4 regions of the Paenibacillus vulneris genome follow, and region 4 is predicted to be linked to each of the others. Evidence: riboswitches for the same ligand, from Rfam matches in the RefSeq annotation. Region 4 holds a riboswitch; each other region holds the start of a gene.
What was found. Region 4 has a riboswitch for cyclic di-AMP ahead of ABEA66_RS28630 (resuscitation-promoting factor). Riboswitches for the same ligand answer to the same signal wherever they lie in the genome.
Positions count from the first base shown of each region.

Region 1: it holds a riboswitch for cyclic di-AMP, as region 4 does, so the genes downstream of both, ABEA66_RS05850 (C40 family peptidase) here and ABEA66_RS28630 (resuscitation-promoting factor) in region 4, are expected to answer to the same signal.
Region 2: it holds a riboswitch for cyclic di-AMP, as region 4 does, so the genes downstream of both, ABEA66_RS26005 (APC family permease) here and ABEA66_RS28630 (resuscitation-promoting factor) in region 4, are expected to answer to the same signal.
Region 3: it holds a riboswitch for cyclic di-AMP, as region 4 does, so the genes downstream of both, ABEA66_RS04335 (C40 family peptidase) here and ABEA66_RS28630 (resuscitation-promoting factor) in region 4, are expected to answer to the same signal.

Region 1 covers NZ_BAABJG010000006.1:100,341-107,796, reverse strand. The annotation lists gene ytvI (sporulation integral membrane protein YtvI) at 1-1,015, shown strand, start outside; gene ABEA66_RS05880 (C40 family peptidase) at 1,295-1,984, opposite strand; gene ABEA66_RS05875 (spore coat associated protein CotJA) at 2,116-2,325, shown strand; gene ABEA66_RS05870 (spore coat protein CotJB) at 2,349-2,615, shown strand; gene ABEA66_RS05865 (manganese catalase family protein) at 2,655-3,224, shown strand; gene ABEA66_RS05860 (hypothetical protein) at 3,338-3,700, opposite strand; gene ABEA66_RS36310 (zinc-ribbon domain-containing protein) at 3,831-4,031, opposite strand; gene ABEA66_RS05855 (HAD family hydrolase) at 4,327-5,019, shown strand; cyclic di-AMP (ydaO/yuaA leader) riboswitch at 5,305-5,435, shown strand; gene ABEA66_RS05850 (C40 family peptidase) at 5,441-5,992, shown strand; gene ABEA66_RS05845 (CapA family protein) at 6,168-7,250, opposite strand.
Region 2 covers NZ_BAABJG010000029.1:253,842-261,297, reverse strand. The annotation lists gene purB (adenylosuccinate lyase) at 1-1,327, shown strand, start outside; gene ABEA66_RS26010 (hypothetical protein) at 1,445-1,579, shown strand; gene ABEA66_RS26005 (APC family permease) at 1,594-3,429, opposite strand; cyclic di-AMP (ydaO/yuaA leader) riboswitch at 3,536-3,677, opposite strand; gene ABEA66_RS26000 (hypothetical protein) at 4,596-4,784, opposite strand; gene ABEA66_RS25995 (hypothetical protein) at 5,096-5,794, shown strand; partial or broken gene ABEA66_RS25990 (group II intron reverse transcriptase/maturase) at 5,828-6,070, opposite strand; gene ABEA66_RS25985 (hypothetical protein) at 6,675-7,052, opposite strand; gene ABEA66_RS25980 (helix-turn-helix transcriptional regulator) at 7,049-7,264, opposite strand.
Region 3 covers NZ_BAABJG010000004.1:30,354-37,809, forward strand. The annotation lists gene ABEA66_RS04325 (M1 family metallopeptidase) at 1-1,075, shown strand, start outside; gene ABEA66_RS04330 (hypothetical protein) at 1,091-1,906, shown strand; cyclic di-AMP (ydaO/yuaA leader) riboswitch at 2,357-2,494, shown strand; gene ABEA66_RS04335 (C40 family peptidase) at 2,500-2,970, shown strand; gene ABEA66_RS04340 (NADPH-dependent FMN reductase) at 3,166-3,711, opposite strand; gene ABEA66_RS04345 (DoxX family membrane protein) at 3,934-4,503, shown strand; gene ABEA66_RS04350 (exodeoxyribonuclease III) at 4,702-5,469, shown strand; gene ABEA66_RS04355 (sugar O-acetyltransferase) at 5,848-6,414, opposite strand; gene ABEA66_RS04360 (2,3-butanediol dehydrogenase) at 6,784-7,456, opposite strand, start outside.
Region 4 covers NZ_BAABJG010000037.1:44,251-51,706, reverse strand. The annotation lists gene ABEA66_RS28640 (HD domain-containing protein) at 34-1,320, shown strand; gene ABEA66_RS28635 (TatD family hydrolase) at 1,384-2,151, shown strand; cyclic di-AMP (ydaO/yuaA leader) riboswitch at 2,376-2,571, shown strand; gene ABEA66_RS28630 (resuscitation-promoting factor) at 2,984-4,123, shown strand; gene rnmV (ribonuclease M5) at 4,316-4,867, shown strand; gene rsmA (16S rRNA (adenine(1518)-N(6)/adenine(1519)-N(6))-dimethyltransferase RsmA) at 4,864-5,778, shown strand; gene yabG (sporulation peptidase YabG) at 5,861-6,736, shown strand; gene veg (biofilm formation stimulator Veg) at 6,922-7,194, shown strand; gene ABEA66_RS28605 (small, acid-soluble spore protein, alpha/beta type) at 7,332-7,456, shown strand, end outside.

The DNA.
Region 1 (7,456 bases), on a different contig from region 4:
AGGGGTCCTGTTGCTCTATGGATTGTTTACCATTGGATTTCCATTTTTGCTGGCAATGCTGATAGCGATATTTTTAGAGCCCGTCGTACAATGGCTGATGAAGCTTGGAAGAATGAACAGGGTGTTCGCCGCCTCCATTGCCTGCACTTTGTTTACAGGCGCTCTGCTCGGATTTTTTTATCTGGTCGGGTTCAAAATGGTGTCGGAGCTGATCCAATTCTGGAAGTACGCCCCCGATTACTTAAACGATGCGAAGCTGTTCATTGAGGATACGACGGAGAAGACGCGGCTGTTCTATAACTCGCTGCCAACCGGGATAGCGGAGCAGCTTCAAGGCTGGATCGAGTCAGGCATTAATACGATTACGGATAACATTAAAGGTATCGTGTCGGCGGTATCGGCTTATTCTCTGAATGTCGCCAAGACGATTCCGAACTTATTCATCTTTGTTGTCGTGTTCGTGATCGGCTTGTACTTGATTTCGATCGGCTTGCCGGATGTATACCGGTCGTTTCTGAATTTGTTTGACAAACAGTCGCAGCCGAAGGTCACCGCCGTCCTTAAGGACTTGCGCCGCGCGGTGCTTGGATTTTTGTTTGCGCAGGTGCTGATCAGCCTGCTCACCTACATAGTGACTCTTATCGGCTTGCTCTTTTTACGGGTGGATTATCCACTCGCCGTAGCGCTGCTGATAGTGGTCGTCGATATCCTCCCTATTCTCGGCACGAGCGCCGTTCTCGTCCCCTGGGCTCTGTACAGCTTTTTGGCCGGGAACATGCATTTGGGAGTCGGACTTTTGATACTTCTCGTGTTCATCATGATTTTCCGCAAGCTGATTGAGCCGAAGATTATCGGGGATGCTGTGGGGATTAATGCGTTAGCCGCATTGATGAGCATGTACATAGGCTTTAAGCTGATCGGGGTCATAGGGCTTATCTTCGGCCCGGTTCTTATCATTGTCTATCAGGCAATGCGCAAAGTCGGGCTGCTCAAGATCAATATCAAGCTGGACTAGCGGACAGCCGAACTGCATGAAAAGGAAGGTCCTAGGCGACCTTCCTTTTTATTTAGAAACCCACGAGAAATATGCAATATGGAGGTGGGGTGTACCTTGTAGGAATTTACGTCCGCCTTTGAAATCCGTGAAAATACCGCAAGTCTAATCAAATTTCACGGGTTTCAATAGCGGCCGGAGGGGGATACCCCATCGGAGTATATTGGCAACATTTCAAGTTTTACAGGGTTTCGCAACAAACTCCGGAAGGTCTACAAGCGACCTTCCTTTTTATTTAGCTTAATAATGCCGCCGAGCCCCCGTATACTTGGGTCCCCAATAGCTGCTGTCCAGCTTCTGAATATAGATGCCTGCCGAACGCGTGGCCGATATAAATTCCCCGTTGCCGATATAAATTCCGGCATGAGATACGACACCGGGATCATTCAGCGCAAAGAACACCCAATCCCCCGGCTGCAAGCTCGATCGCGATACACGGGTCCCCATTGCAGCCATCTCCGCAGCGGTAGTGCGGTTTAACGAAACCCCGAATTTATTGAACATAAAGTAAATAAAGCCCGAGCAGTCGAAGCCGTCTGGCGTCGCGCCGCCCCAAACATAAGGCACCCGCATATAATGGGAGGCATCCTGTACGATCTGTTTTTTTACAAGGGCATGGGAGATGGCGGTTTGAGTGGCTGCATCGGCGGCGCCGGTTACAGGCAGACTGTAGGCCTGTTGAAAAGCGCGTACGGCTTGAGCCGTAATGGATCCGAAATAGGCGGTGTTATTCGGGTATGTAAAATAACCTAATGCTTTGAGATTGTTTTGCAAGGTACCGACGCCGGGATCGGACATTCCTTGAGAAAGCACGGTCGATGCGGTGCCCGCGGCGGAGGCCGCATAGACGTGTTGGCCGCCGGAAAACGGCAGAAGCGAGGATAACCCGACAAGACCTGCGGTCAAAGTGATTGCAAGCGTTTTCCTCAAAGAACATTCAACTCCCTCTCCCCGATTTGCCGGGGTCTGATGAATTTGTTCCCATTTTATACTCATAATGGACGAGGCGGCAATGTATAAATATTGGTAGTAGATTTTCTCAATAAAGGAGGCAATCATCCATGTTCACGCAGGAAAAAGTATGGTGCCCGTACGTTGGCCCCTTTGACCCTTGCCCGCCGATACGAGAAAAGGTATATTCGACCCCGCCCCAATTGTATATTCCGTTCCAGCCGCCTAATCTTCCACAATGGTCTCCCCGCGAGGCATTAAAAAAAGGGACGTTATGGCCCGCACTTTACAGTCCTTATGAACCGAGACCGAGACTATAGGCCGGAAAGGAGTAGATCAGTCGATGGAAGACAAACGAATGCCGGATCATTATTACGCCATGCTGGAAGAGCTTCAGGCCATTGATTTCGTACTCGTGGAGCTTACGCTGTATCTCGATACCCATCCGCTGGATAACGGCGCTCTTGAGCAGTATAACCAATTCGCCCAGCAGCGCATGCATCTGGCCCATCAATTTGAACGGGAGTTCGGTCCTTTGAAAAGCTATGGGCAGAGCTTCTCGGCATATCCATGGCAATGGATCGATACGCCGTGGCCTTGGCAGGTTTAATCGCAGCGGCACGATAACCGAAGGGAGAGGAGCAGTGAAATGTGGATTTATGAGAAAAAACTGCAATACCCGGTCAGGGTAAGCAAGTGCGATCCTCATATGGCGAGGCTGTTGCTGGAGCAATACGGGGGAGCGGACGGGGAGCTTGCAGCCGCGCTGCGTTACATGAATCAGCGTTACACGATTCCGGATAAAATCATCGGGCTGTTGACGGATATATCTACCGAGGAGTTTGCGCATCTGGAAATGATTGCCACAATGGTTTACAAGCTCACAAAGGACGCGACCGCAGAGCAAATTAAAGCGGCGGGTCTTGATCCCCATTATGTAAGCCATGACAAGGCGCTATTTTATGAGAATGCTTCAGGGGTTCCTTGGACTGCCGCTTACATACAGGCGAAGGGAGACCCTATCGCGGATTTATATGAAGATATTGCCGCAGAGGAGAAGGCGCGGGCTACGTATCAGTGGCTTATCGATATGACGGATGACGTGGATCTACAAGACGGATTGAAATATTTACGGGAAAGAGAGGTAGTCCATTCTTTACGGTTCCGGGAAGCGGTCGAAATATTGAAATCGGAGCGGGGAACGAAGAAAGTGTTCTAGCCATAGGAGAGGAGCGGCATGAGCAGATAGCAAAAGCATCCCGAAAGACGCCTTACCAGGCTCGGGATGCTTTTTTGACATGTAGCATGCGTGGTTCTTGCCCAAATGAAGAATCAGGATTTTTTGGCTTTAGAACGGTTAGTGCGTTTAGAACGATTAGAACGATTAGAACGATTAGAGGGATTAGTTGGATTAGTTGGATTAGATGAATTAGAGCGATTTTGCCTATGTCCGCCATGACCGCCATGCCAGCCTCCGTGGCCTCCATGCCAGCCGCCATGACCGCCATGCCAGCCGCCATGACCGCCGTGCCAGCCGCCATGCCAGCCGCCATGACCGCCGTGCCAGCCGCCATGCCAACCTCCCGGCCAACCGCCGCCATACCAGCCCCCGTATGGGTAACTCCAAGTGCTGTAGGTACCGATAGGAACCGTCACAACGGTTGGATAAGTATAGGGAATATAAGCCATTGCCATAGTCTCCTTTGCTTGTTTTGATACCAACAATGTATGCTCGGGAGACAAATCGTGATACTTGACCTAGAGAAATAGGCATTTGTCATGCATAAAAAAAGAGAGCGGCACCGCCGCCCAAAATCCAAAGCTTCTATTTGGCAAAATAATATATGATAGCGGCGATGATTAGAACAATGATAATGATCCATGTGATAGTACCCGCTTTAGAGCTGCTTTTTTGGTCAGGTGGGGATGCGGCTTGATCCGTTGAGCTTAAGAAGGTTCCGCAATACTTACAGACAATGTCTCCGTCACTCATCTTTTCATTACATTTTGAACAAAATTTCACCATTTGCATCACCCGCAATCTGATGGATTTTGTTAACTAGGCGCTTCATTACATATGTATGGTTCAACCATCGTTCCATCCATATCCAGAATGGATTGATAAACAATAAATATGCTTAAAGTGAGATGAATTGCTCGGATTCACAAGGCTGCATTGACACGTGGAGATTATTGGAATTATGATGTCTAAAGGATACTTTACACGTCCGCTATGACTTCCCTATGAGCTTAATGCTTAGGAAAGCCTCGTTTGACAATGATCATGTATAAAAAGAAAACAGCATTCGGAGGAGTTAACCATGAAACCGACTTTATCCAAGCCGGAAGCGATGATATTTGATTTGGACGGGACGTTGTTCCAGACGGAAACGCTGCTTCTGCCGGCTTACCATGCCACATTTGACCAGCTGAGGGCTGAAGGAGCCTATTCGGGACCTACGCCGCCGGAGAGCGAAATATTGGGAAGCCTGGGGATGCTGCTCGAGCATATATGGCAGCGGGTGATGCCGGATACGGATGTTCAGGTGCACCGCAGAGCAGATGAATTGCTGCTGGACTATCAAATTCAGGGTCTGCTGCGCGGGGAAGGGCGGCTGTACGATGGAGTTGCGGATACGCTGAAGGCGCTGCATGAGCAAGGCGTTCGCCTGTTCGTAGCGAGCAATGGGCTGGAGTCTTATGTGAAAAATGTTATTCAGCATAAAGGGCTGGGACCTTTATTCGAAGGTTTATACAGTGCCGGAGAATTCAGAACCCGTTCCAAGGTGGATCTGGTCCGCATGCTGTTGGAAACCTATAACGTAAAGACGGCCTGGATGGTCGGGGATCGTTCCTCTGATGTGGAAGCGGGTCTTGAGAACGGGTTAACGGTTATCGGCTGCGATTATGCCGGTTTCCGCAAAGAAGGGGAGCTGGAGGGAGCCCATGAGCAAATCGGCAGCTTTAGTGAGCTGTTCTCTCTGCTTCAGACTTCGCTGCAGCAGTCCCGATAAAACATCAATTTCAAAAAGGTTGCACTTGGAGCTGTCAATTTCATAGGAAATTAATGGGGAGGCCGGAATTTCGGTCTCCCTTTCATTTACATCCAAAGTCTGTTTTTTCGCGGAATAACCCCTATGCAAGCTGAAATATTTTACAATCCTCTACTTTTTCTGGCTGCTCAGGTATGCCGATGGAATAATTTGCACCATGAAATAGCCAGGTGCCCATGCTACACTAGAGTGGCTCAAAAAACCAGAAACGCGGTTTCAACGCCGCTTGGGTTATATAGGGCAAAATCATAATAAAGGCCGAAGCTAATAGAAGCACGGGGGAACCAATCTTTGGGGTGAAGCCGCGTCAGCGGCAGGGTGATTGACCTTTGACCCGAATCCGTCAGCTAACCTCGCAGGCCGAAAAAAGGAGAGGTTTATTTTGAATCGTTTGATGAAAATTGTTTTGACAAGTGCTTTGGCACTTAGCCCGATTATCGGTGTAACTGGAGTATCCGCAGCTCCCGCAACAACATCTACCGTATCGAGCACCAAGGCGTCGACATTATCTGTTGCCGCTAAACGGGACAAGGTTGTTAAAACGGCGCTTTCTCTGCAGGGTAAAGTTCAGTATGTTCCGTGGACACAACGCCAAGAGGCCCACGCTCCATATAAAACGGACTGCTCCGGTTTTACGGCTCTCGTTTATAAACTCGCTAACGTTGGAGTTACTCTAGTTGATAGAGACGATGACCATCAAGCCCAAGTAGGAACAAAAATCACTTCCTACAAGAACCTGCAAAAGGGCGACCTGCTGTTCTTCGGTAACATTGGAAGCTCGAAAAGCATGAAAGACGTAGGCCACGTGGGGATCTATATCGGTAACGGTAAAATGATTCACAACATCAACAGCAAATCCGACGTGAAAATTTCGGATATCAACTCGAGCTACTACAAAAACAAATTTATGTTCGCTAGAAGAGTAATTAAATAATAGGGCACGTACCTTAATCTAGCATGAATATAAAATAATAAAAGCCTTCCAAGCCTGGGACCCGGATAACGGACCGCTTGGAAGGTTTTTTCCATATTAACAGCTGTATAATTTCGATGATCCCCGCAATGGAATCAGCTGCGGAGACAAAGCCTCATTTTTTGTGATTCTAGCGTTAAAGAATTTTAAAGTCCGACTGATGATGGTATCTGGGAATATGCTTTTTTAAGTGATGGACCATTTTTGACATGCGCTCCGCTTCGTTTCCATTCCGGTTCGGATGTTTTTCCAGCGTGTTTAATAATGGAACGACCCGAAAAGCGGTACGTCCTCCAATCTTGGTGCTGCGAGTCCATGTAGGGATAAAATCGGCCTGAACGATCTGTACCCTTCCATCGTCATGCTTTCGAATATGAAGACGGTTAATAAGACCGGTCAGCGTATGATCGTTTCCGTATAATCGGGTAGAAACGAAATTCCCCAAGGAATAAGCGGCGTACCTTTTTTTCTTGACCCCGGTAATATCCCTGGATTCCTGGAAAATAGCCGGTTGGATGACATGGGAATGCGCCCCGAGAATAATATCGGCGCCGTGCTTGAACAGTAGTTGGAAGTAACGCTTCTGCTCCTCATTCGGATACTTGCTGTATTCTCTTCCGAAGTGCATGCATACGATAATAAGATCCACCGATCTCGACTTTAGCCTTCGGATGTCGGATATGATTTTGCTTGGACTAATCCGATTGACGGCCCAGGATTGACCGCTTGGTACCGGGATTCGGTTGGTTGTTTTAGTATAGGACAAAATACCGATTTTGATTCCTTTGACATTTTTAATCAATAATTGTTGAGAATCTTTGTGCGTGCGGAAAGTTCCCGTATGCGACAACCCCTTGGAGTCAAGCACCTTAAGGGTTCGTTTCAGTCCGTTAATGCCGCAATCCATACAATGGTTGTTTGCCGTTGTCAGTACGTCGAATCCCAGCCTTTTTAAAGTGCTGGCAAAGGAATCGGGACAATTGAACAGCGGCCATCCAGTTTTGGCGCTTCTTCGCGATACGGTGTACCCGATCTCCGGGCCTGAAAAAGTGGTTTCTAGATTTCCAATGGTTAGATCTGCATCACGCAAATAGGGAGCAACCGGTTCAAATATCTCGTCAAAGGAATAACGCTTCTCTCCGGTGACTCTGGCGCTGCCAATAAGTCGATATTTCATTAAAAAATCCCCGACCGCGGCGATCGTAATGTCCGTACTCATGACCCATCCCCGTTTCTGTTGAAATAATCGTCTGCCGGGCCCTCGAAGAGTGGAACCGCATAATATCATATGAGCCTGCCGTTGGATCTGTCTTTGCTTTATAAGCCCATTTTTGGAGGTAAAGTGTGCAGTCCTATATGAATACAGGCGAGGTACTCTTTCCTTTGGAGCCGAATAGTATAAGTAACGTCATATTGCTTGGTTGT
Region 2 (7,456 bases), on a different contig from region 4:
GAGATACAAGGAACAATCGGAAGTATTGGCAGAGCATTTCTCGGAATGGGCTCTGATGAAGTACCGGGTGTTTGTGGAGGTCGAATGGCTGATTCATATGTCCCAAAGGCCCGAGATTGCAGAAGTGCGCGAATTCACTGCGGAAGAGATCGCGTTTCTGAGGGGCATCACCGAGCAATTCAACGATGCATCCGCACTGCGCATCAAAGAAATCGAGCGTACGACCAAGCATGATGTGAAGGCTGTCGAATATTTCCTGAAGGAAACATTGGATCCGACAACCCTTGCTGACGTCAAGGAATTCCTTCACTTCAGCTGCACCTCGGAAGATATCAATAACCTGTCCCACGCCCTGATGCTGAAAAACGGCATGCAAAGCGGCTGGCTGCCGATGGCTGAGAAAATGACGGCTGAGGTCACCCGTATGGCCGAGGCTGCGAAAAATGTTTCGATGCTGTCCCGTACCCACGGGCAAACGGCGAGCCCTACGACACTTGGCAAGGAGCTTGCTGTGTTCGTATACCGCTGGAACCGCCAGCTCAAGCAAATCAAAGCACAGGAATACCTCGGAAAATTCAACGGTGCGGTCGGCAACTTCAACGCGCACTCGATCGCCTATCCGGACGCGCCTTGGGAAGATATCGCCCGCTCCTTCGTCGAGCACCTGGGGCTGACCTACAACCCGTTGACGACGCAGATCGAATCCCACGACTACATGGCTGAGCTGTTCCATTCGATCATGCGCTTCAACAATATTACCCTGGATTTCGACCGCGACGTATGGCAGTATATCTCGCTTGCGTATTTCAAGCAAAATGTCGTCGCCGGCGAAGTCGGTTCGTCCACTATGCCGCATAAGGTGAACCCTATTAACTTTGAGAATTCCGAAGCCAATATGGGCGTCAGCAACGCCATGCTCGATCATTTGGCCAACAAATTGCCGATCTCGCGGCTTCAGCGCGACTTGACCGACTCGTCCGCCCTGCGCAATATGGGTGTCGGGATCGCCCATTCCTATATCGCTATGGCCGCTACTCTGCGCGGACTCTCCAGCTTGTCGGTGAACGAGCCTGCGATTCAGCAGGATCTGAACGAAAGCTGGGAAGTGCTCGGCGAAGCGATTCAAACCGTTATGCGCCGCGTCGGTTATGAGAATCCGTATGAAAAATTGAAGGAGCTCACAAGAGGCGTAGAAGTAACGCCGCAGCGCATTGCCGATTTCATTCATGGGTTAGGCTTGCCTGACGCCGAGAGAGAACGGCTGCTTCGTCTTACGCCGTCTAGCTATATCGGCATCGCGGACAAGCTGGTCCGGCACATTCAGTAATGCCGCAGCTCCCTTCATTCCTGTCTTTACCATGGAATAGTCCTCCAACTTTAAGGTTAACTTAAGAAGCAGGGACTATGCTGAATAGGCCGATACAGAATGAAGGAGTGAGTCTCCATGGAAATCAACACCCTGTTAAACGAGCTCTTCAGTTCGCAAGAGGATTGGTCCGTCAAGACCAATGAACATAGCTATATCGTCGTCCCGAATGAACCTAATAAAGAGGAAGACACTAAAGAAGAGAGAGCCTAACAGCTCTCTCTTCTTTATTCGCTTAAATGGAAGGGAACGGTAGCTACGACAACGTCCTTCTCCTTCAGCAGCCGGGACCGAATGCGATAAGCGGATTGGTTATGGAGCAGGCGGTGCCACCATTTTTTCGCTACGAATTGGGGAAGCAGCACCATGATGGTCTGCTTTTCTTTGACGTGCGCGTCGATCCGCTCGATGAAATCGACCAGCGGCTTCACAATCGTCCGGTACCGGGACCGGAATACGACCAGCCGTACCCCGGGATTCCATTGCTCCCATTTCTTCTCCATCTTTTCCTCATCTTCATCGGAAAACGAGATATAGAAAGCGACTACGTTGGGCGACAGCGTCTTGGCATAAGAAATCGTGGCGGCAACCACCCGGTGAATCCCTGCGATCGGGATAATGATGATCGATTCCCTATGGGGAAGCGGCTCATCCAGGTTGATGCGAAGCTGATCCGCGACATCCTCGTAATGGTCGTAAATTTTGGTAATAAACCATAAGAGAATCGGCGTCAAAATAATGACAATCCAGGCGCCTTCCACAAATTTGGTCACGCAAAAAATAATGAGAACAGCGAACGAGACCAGAGCCCCCAAGCCGTTAATCAAGAGCCGGCCCTGCCAACCCTTTTGCTTCTCCCGGAACCATTTGCGGACCAGGCCGCTCTGAGCCAGCGTGAAGGACAAGAAGACACCGATGGCGTATAAAGGAATCAGTGCATCGGTCTTTCCTCTGAAGGCGATCAGCAGAAGGCTGGCCAAGACGCCCAAGGTAACAATCCCAAAATGGAAGGACAAGCGGTCTCCACGGTTAGCGAACATTCTCGGGAAGTTCTTGTCTTGAGCCATGATCGATGCCAGAATGGGAAAGCCGTTAAAGCTCGTATTTGCAGCGAGTGTCAAAATCATCATCGTCGCGATTTGCGTCCCATAGTACATGGCACCGCGGCCAAATGCACTCTCCGTTACCATGGACAGCACGGAGGTATGCCCTCTCGGATCCGGCGTTACGCCATATGCCATGGTCAGGATGGTAACCCCGCCGAAGATAATGGCCAGCAAAATCCCCAGCGACAGCAAGGTCTTCTTGGCATTGTCCTTGGAAGGAGTTTTAAAATGCGGCACCGCATCCGAAATCGCCTCAATCCCGGTAACCGCAGAACAACCGGAGGAGAAAGCCTTTAACAAAACGAACATCGTCAGTCCCGCCGGTGCTGCTCCCGGAATAACATGAATGGCATTCGCATGACTGGCGCCCGTGATCAAATCAAATATCCCTTTGCCGATCAATACCAGCACACAGAGAATAAAGAAATACGTCGGGAAGGCAAATACCGTTCCGGATTCGGAGGTCCCTCTCAGGTTTAACCATACCATGAGCCAAACCAGGAACAGGGCGATCGGTACAATATAAGGGATCGCAGCAGGAAAGGCGGACGTAATAGCCTGCACTCCGGCGGATACGGAAACCGCAACCGTCAGCGTATAGTCAATCAACAACGACACACCGGTTAATCTTCCGAACGCCATCCCCAGGTTTTCCTTGGAAACCATATACGCTCCGCCGCCTTGAGGATAAGCGTCGATGACCTGTCTGTAGCTGATAACCAGGATCGTGATTAGCAAAATAATAGCGATCGCTATCGGCAGGGAATAAGCAAAGGCTGCAACCGATCCAACTGCGGCCAGCGCAATCAGAATCTGTTCCGTTCCATAAGCCACTGACGACAAGGCGTCCGACGATAATATCGGAAGCGCCTTCCAAACCGGCATCTTTTCTTGCTCCAGCTCATTGGATTTCAGCGGCCTGCCGAAAATAACTCTTTTTAATGAATCTGTTGTCACACTGCGTGCACCCCGATAACAAAAGAATTGGCGTAATAAACCATCTTAGTGTTTAATATGTCCTGTAACAACACAAAAAACACAAGGCAAGAGTCCTGTGTTCATCTCTCCTTCTCACTTCCGCTGACGAGGTTAGCTGTCGGATTAGGGCTGTGAGAAGCATGCCCTTCCTTTGCTCTACGCAATAGGATTCACCCCTTAATGATGGGTCCCCCGCTCTTCTTTCGAAGATTAAGCTTTATGAAATTATTCAAGCAACGATTGAATATTACTTTCTAATGATTCCGTTGTAAATGTGACGCGTCCCGATAAATAAACCAATTTCTGTTCTCCTTTAGTCAAAATAGCGCATACATTTCTACAGCCGTGCATCTCGCATCGTTTTTTATCAAATTGCTTTCTTTATTGAAAAAAGGGGATAGTTCCCTCCGGTTATTAAGAAGGGAACTCTTACTGTGAAGGATTTATTTCGTATAGTGTAAAAGCTAAAGAAGATTCTATGAACTATAAGGGATTGCTTTATAAAAAAAATACTTCCAAATACAATTTGAAAGTTACTTAATGGAGCTTCTTGAAAAATTGGCTAATTATTAAGCGTATCAAACCAAGAAGAGAGAGGAAGAGAAGTGCAACCATTTCAGATCGATCTCCCTCCCTCAAAAAAACTACGACGGAATAACCAACGCACTATATTTTTCCTCAAGTTGCTTTAAGTAACTTTCTGGATTTCGGCGAAAGCGCCGGCGCATTACACTTTCGTTGAGACGTGCATTCCATTGAGTACATTGTTCTTTATATCTTTCATATGGATCCGAGCCAAACCGAGCGGAAAGATTCAACCAGAACGATATACTCGCCGTTGCGAAGAATATAATTCATTCCAACTTCGTCTTCCCGTCATAAAACGATGGCGAGTTTTGGTTTGTCGGTAAAAACGTTCTATGGTCATTGTTGGTACGGGGAAGAAAAGAGTGGTCGTAACAAGAAAAGTGCCCCTTCCAGAATCCCCTGGTGTAAGAAGTTACATTCTTCACCATGGGCAGATCAGTCCCACGTACCCCAGGTTCAAAAAGAAATGGAGATATTTAAACGATTATAGTAATTTTAACTGTTTTGTTGATCCTTCTAGCATTCAGAGATTATTCCATAAATCGAAACAGCGGCTATCATCTAGACTGCCGCTGTTTTTTTATTACTTTATATTTTCTTCCTACAGCCGCCGCCACCGGACAATCATCAGGCCTTACTTCGTCCAGAAGAAGCCGGGTTGCTGCCACGGCTGCCTGCAGCCTTTTCCAGCAATGCCCGACGAGTTGGGCTTCAATCGGAAAACCGGAAGAGCGAGCTGTAGTCACGCCTGGCTACATCTTCCAGATAGAAGGATCAACTCAACGTTTTTTATTTTCGTGATTATTATCTTATTTGGATCGATTGTTGATGTTGATTAATAACCTAATGATTAATAATACCACAAGTAAAAAAAATATTGACAAAATTATTCCAGCTGGGGTTATTAAATAATACATATTAATACCCACCTTTCACTTGTTAAGATTAAAGGATTAATCTATTATACAACAAAATATAATAAATATTATAATTTTAGGTAGATATTGTAAATTTAATAGGATATAATTACCATATATTGATAAAGGAGGTAATTATTATGGTAGCAGGTATTATTCGTAGAATTGGTAGGTTATCTTTGGCTTGTGTATTTGCTTTTACCCTCTTTGCTGGATCTGCTTTAGCGCAGGAAGGTACCAGTAAGCAAAAAGTTCTCGGGTTGGAAGTGCTAAACACTTTCGAACAAGTAGTCAAAAAAGATGGTGTTGAGCTAACGATTACTAGACAGGAATTAAAAGGTGGTGCTGCAGAACTAGAAAGACTTATTCAAAATGCAAAAGCAACTGGCGAATTTATTATTCCTGCAAATCGAAATTCTAAAGTTGCAGGTTCCAGTATAACCTATGGTGGAAATGGTTGCGAGAATAATAGTTATATACAAGCTTGTGTATATGCAACTGGAACGATTAGTGTAAATTGGGCGGGTTTTGCCGGTTTCAGAACTAATGGAACAGTTATTCAAAATATTACAGGGAAATCAGGCTATGATATCACTGAACAAGCAGGACAACCACGAGTTAAAGCAGTAGCATATGGCATAGTTGGTGGTGACACAATTATTTACAACACATACAACTATAAAGCTTCAGATTGGGGTACACTGACTACTTTCAATTTTAATGAGTCTGAACCAGGGTTAATAGTAACCGTTGGATTATCTATGGGGGCAGATTTCAAATATAAACTTAATGGCAACTGGGTTAACACAACTGTATGGGCCCCTTTGACACAACAATAAGAAAGCAAATCTATACTGCATAGAGGTCCACGAAGCCCCTTGGGATGCTTTCCAAGGGGCTTTTTTATAAGCTTGTAGCTCGGCTATCGTTACACCGTCCACGCCGGGTGCTCCTCCGTTTTGGATCACTCGCTTGTATGCGAGCCGAAGGTTCTCCCCTTCGAGCATTCGCTCCAGCAAGTCGTTCTGGGCTTCGCGAGAGGAAAGGGCGACTTGTGCCGATGAAGAACTCGGCGCTCCGACATACCCATACGGCTTCACCGGTTCTCTTTGCCGAGGACACCCTCTTGCTCTTGGCTAACGGTAGGCGTTCGCCAGCCCCCGTTCGGGACTTTCACCCTAAAGATGACGCCCCTGCTGGGCGTACAAACCAAGGAACTAAGCGAGAACAAACCGCTTAGCTCCTTAATTTCATTCTAAAGTGCCGGCAAGTGAAAATCCTCGAAAACTCGCAAGGAAATAAGTACCTTCGATCGGCACTCATTGAAGTTGCGCCCACTCCGTCTGCAGATCCAACAATTATCTCGGAGCTCAGTACCGACGCATCGCAAGCCGCAAAGGCAGACACCGAGCGGCATTGGCGGCCGCCCATTCCATCATGACTATTGTTTATCATCTCCTCACGCGCGGCAAAGATTATAAAGATTTAGCCGGTAGCTATTTCGAAAAACGACAGCAAGAGGCCATAGGAAGCAGGCAGTTCGAAGGCTTGAGAATCTTGGTTTTCAAGTGGCTCTCACCACCTCGACAGCCTCGTAACCATCTTGATTTCACATAAATTCTATAGCGCACAGTTTTAAAAAAAACACAAAAGCAGGGGCTTAGTTTCATGTGAAATTCTCGGGGTAGCTCAATAACATCTACAACAGCATGGTTAGAACTAACGTTTCGCAATAATGGCAGTAGTAGAAAGCGCGAATAATACCAGCAAGTTAAAGATGAAAAGCTGGTTGATTGGGATAGTTGTATTACCCAAATATTGATTAATTAACAAATACCCATTTAAGACAATTAAAGCGAATATAAAAACGATATTCATGTATTTTTGCATCAGAAATTTAACTCTCTCATCAACTTCGGGCGTACCCTCTTTTTTTTGCTTTCTTCTCCGCACCATTTCAGCCATCCCAGAACCAATCACTATCGCTATAAATAGCTCCCATTTAATGGTTTGTTCAATAATAGAAATGATAACAAATGCGATCAAAAACCCAAGAAGTAAATGCCAGAAACTAATGACTGTCTTTCGCTTGTTCACAAAGATTCCTCCTCATGATCGAGAGTAAATACATCTTCAACGCTTACTTTAAAATAACGTGCAATTTTTAGCGATAATTCTAAACTTGGATTGTAGTGGTTGTTTTCGATCGCAATTATTGTTTGCCTGGTTACCTGCAAGTCCTGTGCCAATTGTAGTTGAGTAACATTGTTTTTAATTCTTAGATCGCGGATCCTATTGTGGACTATCATATTCACCATCTTCTGAAGTAAAGATATCTTTACATTCATTATAACCTAGTCATCCCTCTACGTAAAGATATCTTTACATAAAGGTACAGGTACAAAGGTAAAAAGGGTTGCAGCACATTAGACTCTGAAACTGAAGACTTTATCTTTCCTTAGCGTACATTTTGCGCGTCTTCCTGGTTACCCCTCTAACAA
Region 3 (7,456 bases), on a different contig from region 4:
CATTTATTATGAAGAGCCCTACGCCACCCAGCAAATTCCGGGCGTCCGCATCAAGCTGTATCTCGATCCCAAGCACGAGCAGCTGAAAAACCGTTACATGACCGCCGCCAAAAAAGCATTGGCACGGTTCTCCCAATGGTATGGCAGCTACCCGTACTCCACGCTCTCGATCGTTGTACCGCCCGAGAACGGCAATGGAGCAGGTGGCATGGAATACCCGACACTCGTCACCGGTTGGGGAGCAGCCAGCGAACAGCCGGACCTGGAGCTTGAGCGGGTAATCGTACATGAAATTGGACATCAATTCTGGTATGGCATGGTCGCGAACAACGAGTTCGAGGAAGCTTGGCTGGATGAGGGCTTTACCTCCTATGCCGAGGATAAGCTGATGGAGCTGGAGTACGGCGTTAAGCCGAATCTGCTCGTGGAGTCCAGCTATATGACTTCTCCGGCAGCGCTCAAGCTGGATTCCTGGGCGTACCGGGGCCACAATCAATATGCCGAGAACGTCTACATCCGGGCCAAGCTGGTATTAAAGTCGCTCGAGCAGCAAATCGGCCGGGATACGATGGACCGTGTGATGAAGACCTATTTCCAGCGCTGGAAGTTCAAGCATCCGACGACCTCCGATTTCCAGAAGGTACTGGAGGACGTGACCAAGACGAGCTGGGCAGCCTTCTTCGATCAATATGTCTATAACGGCCTTATGGTAGACTACGCCGTGACCGGCATTCACAGCAAGCAGGTTGTCCAGGAAGGACAGCCCTTATATGAGAATACGGTCCGTATTCAAAGGTTCGGGGGAACCTATTCTACGATTCCCATCCGCTTCCATTTTGCCGATGGCTCGCAAATTGATAAAACCTGGGACGGGATCGACGCCGACGTCCAGTTCAAGCTGAATCACACGGCGCCTTTGGATTACGCTTCTATCGACCCGCATTACTCTATCGTGCTGGAAAACAAGCGAATCAACAGCTTTATGAAAACTAATGTGGACAGCAAGCTATCCATTCGCTGGAATGTCGGTGTGGTCAAATTAATCGAGACCTTGTTCGGCTGGGTCGCATGGTGAGGTGAGCAAGCGCTTATGTTGAATTTAATAAAAAAAGGATTGGGCTTAACCTGGAACCAGCCTTTTACCGTATGCACTCTATTTATTTATAATCTGCTGTGGGGGCTCGGGCTCTTCGAATGGATCCACTCCATCGTCTTCCCCTTGCTCCGCCGCTATCCCGGCAAAGAGCAGGCCCGTGAAGCGGTACAGCTCTTCTGGATCGAAGGCCAGTTCCAATTGACGAAGACCGACCTCGTGCAGCCTTACCTTCTGTGGGGGCTCGGGCTGCTGCTGGCCCGCATGCTGCTCACCCCGGTGCTGAACGCCGGTGTATACTACTCACTTAAGCATACCGAATTAAACGCCGGTTACCGGTTCGTCCAAGGGATACGTGAGCTGACCTTACCGTTCTTCGGCTACTATCTGGCCCAAATGGCGCTGCAGCTCGGCCCGCTGTACTGGCTGATCCCCAAAGCAGCCCAGCTGTACAGCAAGCAAGCAACACTGTATGCGGCTGCGCAGGAATTGCTGCCTTGGCTCGGCGCCTATCTGGCCTACATGTTTATTCTGCAGACGCTGTTTATGTATCTGCAATTCGGGAAAGTATGCGGAAAGTCATCCTTATTCTCCGTATCCCTCCTGCTGCGCAACGTTCTTCCTGCCCTGTTGATCGCTGTCACGGTCGCACTGATCGGCCTTCTTATTACCGCCGCCGTCGTGACATCCACCATGATATGGGCCGGATTCCTTGCTCTTCTCGGCTTTCAAGCCTACCGCTTCATCCATATGTTCTGCAAAATGTGGGAGATCACGGCTCAATACGCGCTTTGGTCCGCCAAAAGCGAATAGCTTCCCCCGATGTCCTGACCGGCAGAGAGAAACAAACGGACCCGCTAAATTTTAAAAAACATCAAAAAAACCGTCCGCTTCCCCTTGGAAGCTGCGACGGTTTTTTCGTGTTACAGGGTTCAGGGTTACATCCCAATTCATGCCACCCGATGTGAGATAACAGATTTTATCCATAAAGTCAATAGCCCGTTAAATCGGGCAACCTCACTACAGACAGTAATGTTCCACGATTTGGACGACGCCCATGTCAAACGACTCAGCATTTTGTCGAAATATGGATGGAAACGCCCCGTTTCCTCCCAATGATTTTTCATTGTAAACCTTTTCATCTACTGCTTTTTTAGAAATTTCGAGAAATATAGCAAAAAAACCTTTATAATTGTGAACTTTTTATGACAGCGGGAGGAAAACTGCATATTTGATCGAATTGTTGTAGTCGTAACAAAAATAACGTACATATTGCCGAATTTCCACAGCGGAAAACGGGGGATCCAAATACCCGGGTGAATTGATCTCGCAACAGAGTGATCATAGGGAGCCTTCAACCGAACCCTTAAGCTAACCTCGTAGGCATCGGAAGGGGAAAATTTCCTTTGAAAAAGTTTTTTGGTTTTGCCGTTTCTGTGGCACTGTTTTGCAGCATTCAAGTAGGAAGCGCTTTTGCGGAAACGCCGCTAAGTCAAGCCGTGAACGAAGAGCTGGGAGCGCCTTATAAATGGGCGGGCACCACAGCAAAAGGCTTTGATTGCTCCGGCTACACTTCCTTCGTCTTCGCAAAATTCGATATCGATTTGCCTCATACGTCTAAAGGACAAGCAGCGATCGGTACAACGGTGTCCCAAGATGAGCTACGCCCAGGCGATCTTGTGTTCTATAACACGGATGGCAAAGGAATCTCACATGTCGGTATTTATGTTGGTGACGGAAAGTTCTACCATTCCGCCACAAACAAAGGCGTTACCGTGACCAAGCTTAGCGATTCCTACTACGCCAAGCGTTTTGTCACAGCGAAACGCATCCTGTCGGAAGAGCAGTACCAAGCTGTGATGACCGACAGCAAATAGAAGCATCGCGCAACTATTTTTTGAAGCCCTCAGCGTTTGCCTCCGTTACGTCTCCAGCGTCCGGACAAGCCTGCAGGGCTCTCTTTCTTCTATACGATTGGTTACCCGAAAAAGTTCCACTTGAACCCGTTTTCTCGCCCTTCCAATTTCGACCAGGTGAGTAAACCTAGAGACTCACGTCTCGAAAGGAATCCTTCACTCGCTTCCCCGCTTCAGTACCGCATCCGACATCCTTACAAGCAATCGCCTTATCTCCTCAGCCGCTTCCGCATCCGTCCATTCGCCCCGATCGTTGATCTTTTTGGATACGAGTGGAATCGACAGCTGTCCTCCTTCGAACAGGTGAGCGGTTAGCATGCCTAAAGTCAGCATCAGGGAAGCATGAGCCACCTTCCCTCCTGTCGCTAGCGGGGAAGCGCTTATGGCGGCCGTCGGTTTATTCATCAGCTCTCCCGACGAGACCAGCCAATCCAACGCGTTCTTCAGAACGCCGGGCACTCCATTCGCATATTCCGGCGTACAGATCATCACTCCATCTGCCGCTTGCAGCGTCTTTCGCCATACAGCTACCGAAGCCGGTGGAGCATCTCCATCCAAGTCGGGATTAAAATGCGGGAGATCCCCTATCCCCTCAAAGCTAACCAGCTCCATCCCCTCCGGCACCAAAGCCTCTGCGGCCTGCAGCAGCCTTGTATTAGAGGATTCCTTGCGCAAGCTGCCGGAAATCGTTACGATTCTCATTCTGCTCCTCCTCCTTTTCGTCATGATACGATTATAACCTACCGGAGTAAGGAAAGCCTTATAAGCCCTGGAACTTCTTGGATGCTACAGCCATGATGATGGAAATAATACATTCTCAGGCATCTTGTGATAAATATCACATATAATTATTCGAGCTCCAGCTACAATAAAGCCATCCAATATATCCCACAGCGAACGGTTTTACATTGAGGAGGTTATTCCATGAGCAAGCACGAAATCGTAATACCCGAGAATCCCGTTTCCCATTTTTTATTCAGCAGCACCCGGGCAGGTGTGATTTGGTTAATCATTCGCCTCTATGTCGGCTACACTTGGGTTACATCCGGGTGGGGAAAAATAACGAACCCTGCATGGACCGGCGATAAAGCGGGAACCGCTCTAACAGGATTTATCAAGGGGGCATTGGCCAAAGCCGAGGCCGGCAAGGATGTTACCGGCTGGTATGCGGGCTTTCTGGAGCACTTCGTACTGCCGAATGCCAAGGTGTTCGGATTCGTTGTCGCCTTCGGCGAGCTGCTCGTAGGACTCGGATTGATCCTGGGTCTGTTAACCGGCATCGCAGCCTTCTTCGGCGGCGTTATGAACGCCAGCTTCTTATTCGCCGGAACCTTGAGCACGAACCCGATTTTATTTATTTTGGCCACATGGCTGGTGCTGGCATGGAAAAATGCAGGCTGGTACGGGTTAGACCGCTGGGCGCTGCCTTTCCTCGGTACGCCTTGGGGACGCAAAGCATCGACCGAAGGCTTCAAGTCCGCCCCGCCGCTGTAAACGCAAGCTTATCAATGGATAAGTACATGAAAAATCAGCAGCAGAAGGAACAACCCGTCCGCCGGTAACCCGCGGGCGGTTTTTTTTGCGTCCTCTCCCTCCACGCATCCAGGTACGAACCATTCACCTCTACTTGAACTATCAATCTATGATACACTGAATAAATAGATGACAAGTAAGCGGTAAGGAGATAAAGCAATGAAACTGGTATCCTGGAACGTCAATGGTTTACGTGCTTGTGTTAACAAAGGTTTTTACGATTATTTCAAGGAATGCGGAGCCGATATATTCTGTGTTCAGGAGACGAAGCTGCAGGAAGGACAAATTAGCCTGGAGCTAGGAGATTCCTACTATCAATATTGGAATTACGCCGTTAAGAAGGGGTACTCCGGCACCGCCGTCTTTACCAAGATAGAGCCGCTTTCCGTGCGATACGGCATCGAAGAGGACCAAGAAGAAGAGGGCAGGATTCTCACGCTGGAATTCGAATCATTTTATCTAGTCAATGTGTATACTCCCAATGCCCGTCGCGACCTGTCCCGGTTGGCGTACAGACTGGAGTGGGAGGAAAGGTTCCGCGCCTACCTTCAACAGCTGGACGAACAGAAGCCTGTTATCGTTTGCGGGGACCTGAATGTGGCGCATCAGGAAATAGACCTAAAAAATCCGAAGTCCAATCAAAACAATTCCGGCTTCACTCCGGAGGAACGGGAGAAAATGACGCAGCTTCTGGAGGCGGGATTTCTCGATACGTTCCGGCATTTCTACCCTGACCGGACAGATGTCTACAGCTGGTGGTCCTTCATGCCCAAGGTAAGGGAGCGGAATATCGGATGGCGCATTGATTATTTTCTGGCTTCCTCCCGACTTGCTCCCTTCTTGCTGGATGCGCAAATAGATACGGAAATCTTCGGCAGCGATCACTGTCCCGTGATTCTTACGATGTCTGACGAGATTAGCGGCTAAAAAAGACATGATGATAGATAAGATTAAGCCTATGCAGCGGCCCCTCCCTATTTATTGTTCACGATGACTGCACTCATTCGACTTAACTCAAGCCACCTCTCCGGTGGCTTTATTCTGTTGAAAAACCTATGAAGCTTGAACCATTTTCAATATATTCCAGTGGGGTATACCCCTCCAGCCGCTGTTGAAACCCATGAATTAGATTAGATTTAGCGGTATTTTCACGGGTTTCAAAGGCGGACGTAAACTCCTCCGAGGCATACCCCACCTCCATATATAGCATAGTTCTCGCAAAACTAGTTTTTTCTACAGCCTGAAGCCATCTCTCTGATGGCTTATTTTTTTCTTTATCGGTATTCGTTTGTTAAAAAATGGCTATTAAACATCGATGGTCTTAATAACCTTCGCAGGATTTCCTCCTACGACAACATTGCTAGGAACATCTTTGGTTACAATTGCCCCGGAAGCTATTACCACATTATCACCGATAGTAACGCCGGGATTAATAACGGCTCTTCCACCTATCCAAACATTATTGCCAATCGTTACAGGCTTCCCAAACTCAGCCCCAGAAACTCGTTCAAACGGGTTTAGCGGGTGTGTGGCCGTATAAATATGTACGCCTGGTGCTATAAAACAATTTTCACCGATACGGACTTCACACACATCCAGAATAACGCAATCGAAGTTCGCATAAAAATGGTTGCCTACATGAATGTTGTAGCCGTAATCGCAACGAAATGTCGGTTCCATATACAGGTTTTCACCGGTTGAACCAAAGAGCTGTTTGAGCAATTCCGTTCGTTTATCATAATCCGTTTCTATCGTTTGATTGAACAGTCTGGTCAGCTTTCTAGCGTTCTCACGGTCTTTGGTTAATTCCGGATCGGAAGCAAGGTATAATTCTCCGGCTAACATTTTCTCTTTCTCGGTTTTCGTATTCATCTTGGACATCCTTTCGTATAGGAATATCTTCATGGAATTGAGTTACAAGCCTAATAATGATCCAGACGCTTGCTTGCGGTGCCTCTAAACCGTCCCCAGCTTCCAATGTAGCATATTTCTGTCAAAGCCGGGTTATTCAACAAACGGACCTACAAAAGGACCTTAGCTTCGTAATTTTGCGAGGCCCCGAAATTAATTTATAGCTCTATAAAGAAAAAAAGGGCGTGACCACCGCCTCCCGGCAGTCCGCCACAGCCCAAATTCATTGGTAAGGGACTACGTTCATGAAACAAGGGGAGCCCGGGTGCGGGCTTCCTTATGCTGTGCCGCATCCACTTGGCTAGGCTCAGCTACAGGTACAACACAGGATTACTTGCTTTTTGGAGAAACCAAAATTTTGATTTGGCTCTTCTCCTTGATGAGAGTCTCGAAGCCTTCCTCCACAATATCGGAAAGCGGAATCCGCTTGGTCACCAGCTTGTCGGCGGGGAAATATCCTTGCTCCATCAAGCTTATGACGGCAGGGAAAATATCACGGTAGCCGATGATCCCGGCAATATTGCGCTCTTTCAGCACGATTTGGTTAGGATGAATAGATGCCTCACGCTCGAAAATGCTGACGATCATAATTTGACCGCTGATTTTTGTCGAAGCAATGGCTTGGTTCAATACGGCCGGAACGCCGGTCACTTCATAGCATACATCCGCTCCGCCGTTAGTAAGGCGCTGGATTTCTGACACAATGTCCGTTTCCGCCGGATTCAAGACTATGGCTCCCAGCTCTGCCGCTTTGCTGCGTCTCTCCTCGGACAGCTCCACCGCATAAATTTCCGATGCGCCGGAAGCCTTCAAAGCTTCGATCAGCAGCAAGCCGATCGGGCCTGTCCCGAATACAACCGCGCGGTCGCCTACTTTCAGCTGGCTCGAGCGAACGGCGTACAGGACGACAGCCGAAGGCTCAACTAATGCGCCTTGCTCATAAGATAGACTGTCCGGAATTTTGTGCACCATATGCTCATCTGCCGCAACATATTCCGAGAAG
Region 4 (7,456 bases):
AAAATACAAGAAGCTTTAGGGAGGTTACGCATCATGTCGAGTCCTTTACAGGAAGAAAAGGTATTCAAAGACCCGGTACATAAATACATCTACGTGCAGGACCAAACGATTTGGGATCTGATTAACACCAAAGAATTTCAACGCCTCCGTCGTATACGACAGCTCGGCACTTGCTTCCTGACGTTTCACGGCGCCGAGCACAGCCGATTTTCCCATTCCCTCGGGGTTTACGAAATCACGCGCAAAATCATATCGCAATTCGAACGAAACGGCTATGAGGATTGGCCGCGGGAGGAGCGGCTGCTCTCCTTGTGCGCGGCCCTTCTGCACGATGTCGGACACGGCCCCTTTTCCCACTCGATTGAAAAAACGTTCGGGACCCATCACGAGGAATGGTCCTGCCGGATCGTTCTTGGAGATACCGAAGTGAACAAGGTGCTTAAGCGCGTATCCCCCACTTTTCCACAAAGGGTGGCTGGGGTTATCGCCAAAACGTACAAGCAGGAAATCGTCGTCAGCCTCGTCTCGAGCCAGCTGGATGCAGATCGGATGGACTACTTGCTCCGCGACGCCTATTATACCGGTGTCAATTACGGGACGTTCGACCTGGAACGCATTCTGCGGGTGATGAGACCGTTTCAAGGCCACATTGTCGTGAAAGAGAGCGGCATGCATGCTGTCGAGGATTACTTGATGTCCCGGTACCAGATGTATTGGCAGGTATACTTTCATCCTGTTACCCGCAGCGCGGAGGTTATTCTGCATAAAATTTTTGAAAGAGCGAAACAGTTATATGAAGAAAACTATTCTTTCTCGTTTATGCTGCCGCCGCTCTTAAACCTGTTCCGGGGGACATTGTCCATACAAGAGTTCCATTTGCTCGATGAAGCCTTTATGCAGACGGTGCTGATGCAGTGGACCAACGAGCAGGATGCCATTCTGGTTGACTTGTGCTCTCGCTTCCTTAACCGCAAACTGTTTAAGTATGTCATGCTGGAGAGGATCGACGCGCTTCAAATAGAGCGGCTGCGCGATACGATGCGGGCTCTGAATCTGGATCCGTCCTTCTACCTCGAAATTGATTTTCCGTCGGATCTTTCGTATGATGTGTATCGGCCGGGAGTCCATGACGAAAAATTGCCGATTTTGCTGCTGGACCAAAAGCATACGTTGACGGAAATTTCGCGCAAGTCGGAAATTGTCCGGTCCATCAGCGGTATTCATATGGGGAAATACCATCTGTATTTCCCGGAGGAGCTCTTATCCGCTGATCCGGGCTCCATTCATCCGGAGCACCGCAAGCTGCTTGGCATGGAATAAAAGCTCGTCTATCGAACTGCAAGGACCAAATTGAACTTACATATGAAGGAGTTAATTGCCGCTATGCTGATAGACACGCACACCCATTTGAACGCCCCTCAATTCGATGACGATCGACATGAGGTTATCCAACGGGCATTAGAAAGCGGAATCAGTCGAATCATCAATGTCGGATTTAATCGCGAAACGATCCCTACCTCGATTGCGCTTGCCGAGCAATATGACTTTATTTATTCAACCGTCGGATGGCATCCCCAAGATGCCAAAGATATGATGCCGGGCGATCTGGAATGGATCGAAGAGCTGTGCAAGCACGAGAAGGTGGTGGCCATCGGAGAGATAGGCTTGGATTATTATTGGGATACCTCTCCCAAGGATGTACAGGATCGAGTATTTCGGGAACAAATCCGTCTGGCCCGCAAGCTGGGTATGCCTATCGTGATCCATAACCGGGACGCACACCAAGACATTATCCGGGTTCTTCGAGAAGAGAAGGCTTCGGAGGTCGGCGGTGTCATGCATTGCTTCTCCGGCAGCTGGGAGACGGCCAAGATGTGCCTCGATATGAACTTTTACATCTCCTTCGGCGGCCCTGTCACATTCAAAAATGCCAAGCAGCCCAAAGAGGTGCTGGAGAAAGTTCCGCTGGACCGTTTATTGGTTGAAACCGACGCGCCTTATTTGACTCCGCACCCCTATCGAGGGAAAAGAAATGAAACCGCATATGTGAAATTAGTCGCAGAAACCGCTGCACAAATCAAGGGGTTAACCCTGGAGGAGCTGGCTCACGCGACTACGAAAAATGCAGTTACATTGTTCGGATTACGGTGAAATAAAAGGGGGGTTGGGACAGCCCTATTTTCGTCGAAAACGTGAAAACGAGAGAAAAACAATCCAAAAAATACGTCAAGTTGAGAAATACATGGGTTATGCTCAAGAAATCGATCAAAAAAATCGGAATTGAACAAAAACGGACCTTTTTTGCCGAGTTTGTATACTTTACAACTTTATATCCGACAGCGTAAACTCAATATTAACTTAATACGATTACCAATTTTCCATTATCGCTGAGTTTCCGTAAGGGAAACGGGGGAACCGCAAAAGGCCAGTCTTGATTTGAAAATAAGGCTAAGGTCACATTTTCTGGGGTGAGTCTTGGATGGGTAGATGTTTGTTTACCCGGATCCAAGTAGGGCGACTCTCAAGTCCGAATCCGTCAGCTAACCTCGTAAGCGTTAAGAGAGAGGTATGATTGTCGTGTGCTTTATTTCATTACTGATGAAATAACCTAAAGTCACGGGAAGAGTCCTCTTTCCGTGACTTTTTTTGTTCTCCCGTCATTGTGATAACTATCCGACAACATAATCATTACCTACAGCCAAGAGGAGGTGCTGGCCGCACGCAGGAGAAACGATATGGATTGCTAGTTGCAGCCCTTAGTTGACCGCACAGGAGAAGCTTTTTCGAGCAGAATGAGTGTTCGTGAAACCTTCAGTGCTTCCAGGATACGTTTACTCAACGATCATGGAGGTTGTTCCTGGGTGAAAGAACGTCGTTAGGCGTTGTTCTTTATTAACCAACAGATTGCAAAACTTAACCATAGTCGCGTCAGATCAATCATGCGTAACACTCGACGGCGGGGCTTTGAAGGAGGACCGAACTAGTGGGAGCTATTCAACACGAGCAAACCCATGTAAGACGATCATCCAGCATGTCCTTCGCATTGCGATGGAGGCATGAAAACTTGCGTTTGATATCGATCATAGCAATTATTTCATTCGCGTTGACTTTCATGTTTTTATTAATGTTATACGGTACGGCTACCAAGAAGGTGACCGTAGTCGTGAACGGAGAAGAAACCATTGTTTACACCAAGCAATGGGATTTGAAGCATTTACTGGATGAGCAAGGCGTCACTGTAGGAGAGCATGATCGTCTCTCTGCAGCGCTGGATTCGAAAGTAAAATCCGGGGACCGGATTACGATCGAGCATGCAAGGCCGATTCAGCTGACGGCTGACGGAGAAACGAAGACGCTGTACACGGTGCAAAAGACGGTGGGCGGCGCATTGAATGATTTACAGGTTCAGGTAGGAGAGCTTGACAAGGTAACCCCTGTCGTGGATGCCGATCTGCCTGACAGCGGTGAGATTCAAATCGTACGGGTAACCAAAGAGGTTGAAGAGGTTCAAGAAAAGATAGCCTATGACGTTGTGAAAAAGAACGACCCTCAATTGGTAAAAGGCAAGGAGCAAGTGGTGCAGGAAGGCCAGGAAGGCCTGGTTGTGAAGAAAAAGGAAAAGATGTACGAAGACGGTAAGCTTGTATCCGAAGAAGTAGTGGACCAAAAGGTTCAATCAGAGAGCGTCAATAAAATTGTCGCGGTAGGCACCAAAAATCCGGTTGTTGTATTATCAGCATCATCGCCAAATCTACAGGAAGTAACAAAAGGCGGAGTTTCCTTCGGCGTCAAGCAGGTCATTAACAATGTGACATTGACCGCTTATTCAGCGGGCGCTGCTTCGACAGGAAAGAGCACAGAGCATCCGCAGTACGGACTTACGTCTACAGGCACGAGAGTAACGGAAGGTCGCACAATTGCAGTGGATCCCAAGGTGGTTCCGCTGGGCTGGTGGGTTTATATTGACGGGCTTGGATTCCGCAGAGCGGAGGATACCGGAAGTGCAGTCAAAGGAAACATTATCGATGTGTATTTTGACAGCAACGATTATGCCAACCGATTTGGCTTGAAGCGCGGGTATACCGTTTATGTGATAGGACCCAAGAAACCAACCGCGGACTAAGGACCTGCAATTGGGGAAGACTCATTATATATATGCTAAAGGAAGAGAAGAGGGCTACCTCTTCTTTTTTATGTGATCAGGGCAAGTTCACGCGGACAGGCTTCGTCATCACTTGAAAGTGGCGGGAACAAAGGCTAGTATAAAGAAAGCCGTATGGATGATTCTGGTATAGGGTGAAGGAAGGTAAGCAAGATGATCAAAGAAATTATAGTGGTAGAGGGCAAAGACGATACAACCGCCATCAAAAGAGCCGTAGAAGCCGAGACCATAGAAACGGGCGGCTCCGCGATTAATAAAGACGTTATCCGGCGCATCAAGCTGGCTCAGCAGCGCCGCGGCGTCATCATATTGACGGACCCCGACCATGCGGGTGAGCGCATCCGTAAAATCATTACGGCGCAGGTGAAGGGCTGTAAGCATGCTTTTATCACTCAGGAAGAGGCGACGGCCAAAGGGGACATCGGGGTAGAGAATGCTTCGGTTGAGGTCATCCGCAAGGCTCTTGCGAATGTAAGAACCGATTATGAGGCTGAAGAGTCGGACATTACTTGGGAGGACTTGATTGACGCCGGCTTGATCGTCCATCCGCAAGCTGCTGCCCGTCGTATGGAAATGGGCAAGCATTTGGGTATCGGGTACTGCAACGGAAAGCAATTTTATAACCGCTGCCGAATGTTTCGAATTTCCCGCGAGGAGTTCGCGGAGGCATGGAAGCAGCTTGAGAAAAAAGAGGGCGAATCATGACAAATATCCATTTCAATATGCAGGAGGACATTGCCTCCCCCAAAAAAACGAAAGAGCTTCTTCAAAGGCATGGCTTTACGCTGAAAAAAAGCTTGGGTCAAAACTTTTTGATCGATCCGAATATATTAAATAAAATCGTTACCGCCGCAGATCTGGATGCTTCCAAAGGAGCGCTGGAGATTGGCCCCGGGATCGGGGCTTTAACCCAGCAGCTGGCCAAAATCGCCGGCGGCGTCGTTGCCGTAGAGATCGATCAGCGACTGCTCCCGCTATTGGAGGAGACCCTGTCGGCCTATCCGCATGCGAGTGTCGTCCATGGCGACGTACTGAAGGTCAATTTGAAGGAATTGTTTGAACAGCATTTCGCGGCATTCTCCAAAGTGAGCGTAGTCGCAAATTTGCCGTACTACATCACGACGCCGATTATTATGAAGCTGCTTGAGGAAAAGCTGCCGCTGGAGAACATTGTCGTTATGATCCAGAAGGAAGTGGCGGAGCGAATGTCGGCCAAGCCGGGAGGCAAGGATTACGGCAGCTTGAGCATTGCGGTGCAGTACTATTGCGAGCCTGAGATTGTTACGATCGTTCCTCATACGGTATTCATTCCTCAACCGAATGTCGATTCGGCCGTCATCAAGCTGAAGGTTCGGAGCGCGCCTCCTGTGACGGTGACGGACGAGTCCTTCTTCTTCGAGGTCGTTCAGGCTTCTTTTGTGCAGCGCCGTAAAACGATCTATAACAACCTGGCTTCGCGGTTCTTTACCAAAGAGACGAAGAGCCAGCTGGAGGCTATTTTGCACGAGGCGGGCATCGAGCCTTCCCGACGGGGAGAAACCTTGTCGATCGAGGAATACGCTCGTCTGAGCGACTGCTTGCTCCGTGCACGTGGGAGCGAAGCATCGGCAACGTGATTGCGGATTTCATGAAAGGATAGGCTTGATAATCACCAAATGCCTATTGACGCCATAGGATACACGAGGAGGCGATTTGGCCATGAAACAGGGAGACCTCGTTATTCGTAGATCCTATGGCGGTGATATCATATTTAAAATTCAGGATATTATGCAGAATCAGGCTATTCTGCGTGGTGTGGATTACAGGCTGCTGGCCGACGCACCGCTTTTTGACCTGATCAAGGCGCCGCTGGATCCGTACCAGTACACGATCAATACCACCCGGCCGTCATGGATGGAATCCATGCGTCGGGCAAGAGAGAATCAAACGGAAGCCCCCCAGGCATACGGGGCGGTAGGAACTGCCGGTAATCCAACTCCGGTATATTTTGAAATGCCGGGGAAGGTGCTGCATTTGGACGGCGATCCGATGTATTTGCGCAAATGTATGAACCTGTACGGTGAATTAAGAGTCCCCGCAGAGGGATACTATGTACCGGAGCCTCAGATGGCGGATGCCATGTACCGTTTACTGCCCCAGGTAAAGCCGGATATTGTGGTCGTGACCGGCCATGACGGCATTCTGAAGCATCGCAGAAACGGCGACGTGACGCATCTGAGCAACTATAAGAACTCCTACCATTTTGTGAATGCCGTCAAAATAGCAAGGCAGTATGAGAAAAATAAGGATACCTTAACGGTCATCGCAGGCGCTTGCCAATCCCATTTTGAGGCGATTATGCAGGCCGGAGCTAATTATGCCAGCTCACCGGCCCGGGTGCTGATTCATGCATTAGATCCGCTCTGTGTGGCGGTTAAGGTAGCCTATACGCCAATAAGGGACACGGTCAATATAGTGGATGTCATAGGACTGACTCACAGCGGACTGGAAGGGCTTGGCGGTGTGGAGTCTCGGGGCAGCTACCGTAGAGGCGTTCCCACTATGCAAAAAATGACTCCTAAAGAAGCGCCATAAGGCGCTTTTTTGGTTTTGTTTGACAATTTTGTGAACGGGAATGAGGGGGATTCCTCGAAAAAGTCGTTGGAATAAGGAAAAATCCCGTTGACAACCGCTCAACATGGCTGATATAATATTTGTTCTAATTTGACATACTACCTCTATTGGGTTATAATTAACAAGGAAAGAGGTGGTAGTGGTCAATGGCTAAAAACGCGCTATTGGAGATCAAACGCAGTTTGGAACCTCATGTCGGACAGAAAATCATGTTAAGAGCAAACGGCGGTCGCCGTAAAACGATCGAACGCTCCGGTGTATTGGAGGAAACCTACCCTTCCGTTTTTATTGTGAAGCTTGATCAGGAACAGAACGCTTTTAAGCGCGTTTCCTATAGCTACGCAGATATACTGACTGAGTCAGTTGAGGTCATGGTTTGTAACGATGATGGACAAGTACGTATCACTATACAGCAATAAAGGGGTTACTTGAACGGCATGCTCTGACAAACAGAGTGTGCCGTTTTTGGTAAGTGAGCCTTCGTCTATCCGGACTGCATGAATAAGCGGCGGCCGGGTATACTACGGTTATCTTACCTGAAAAGGAGTGTTCGCGTATGGCACGCAGAAGAAATGGAGTCATGTCGGAACAATTCAAATACGAGCTCGCCAAAGACCTGGGATTTCACGATACGATACAACGTGAGGGCTGGGGAGGTATACGTACCAAAGATGCGGGCAA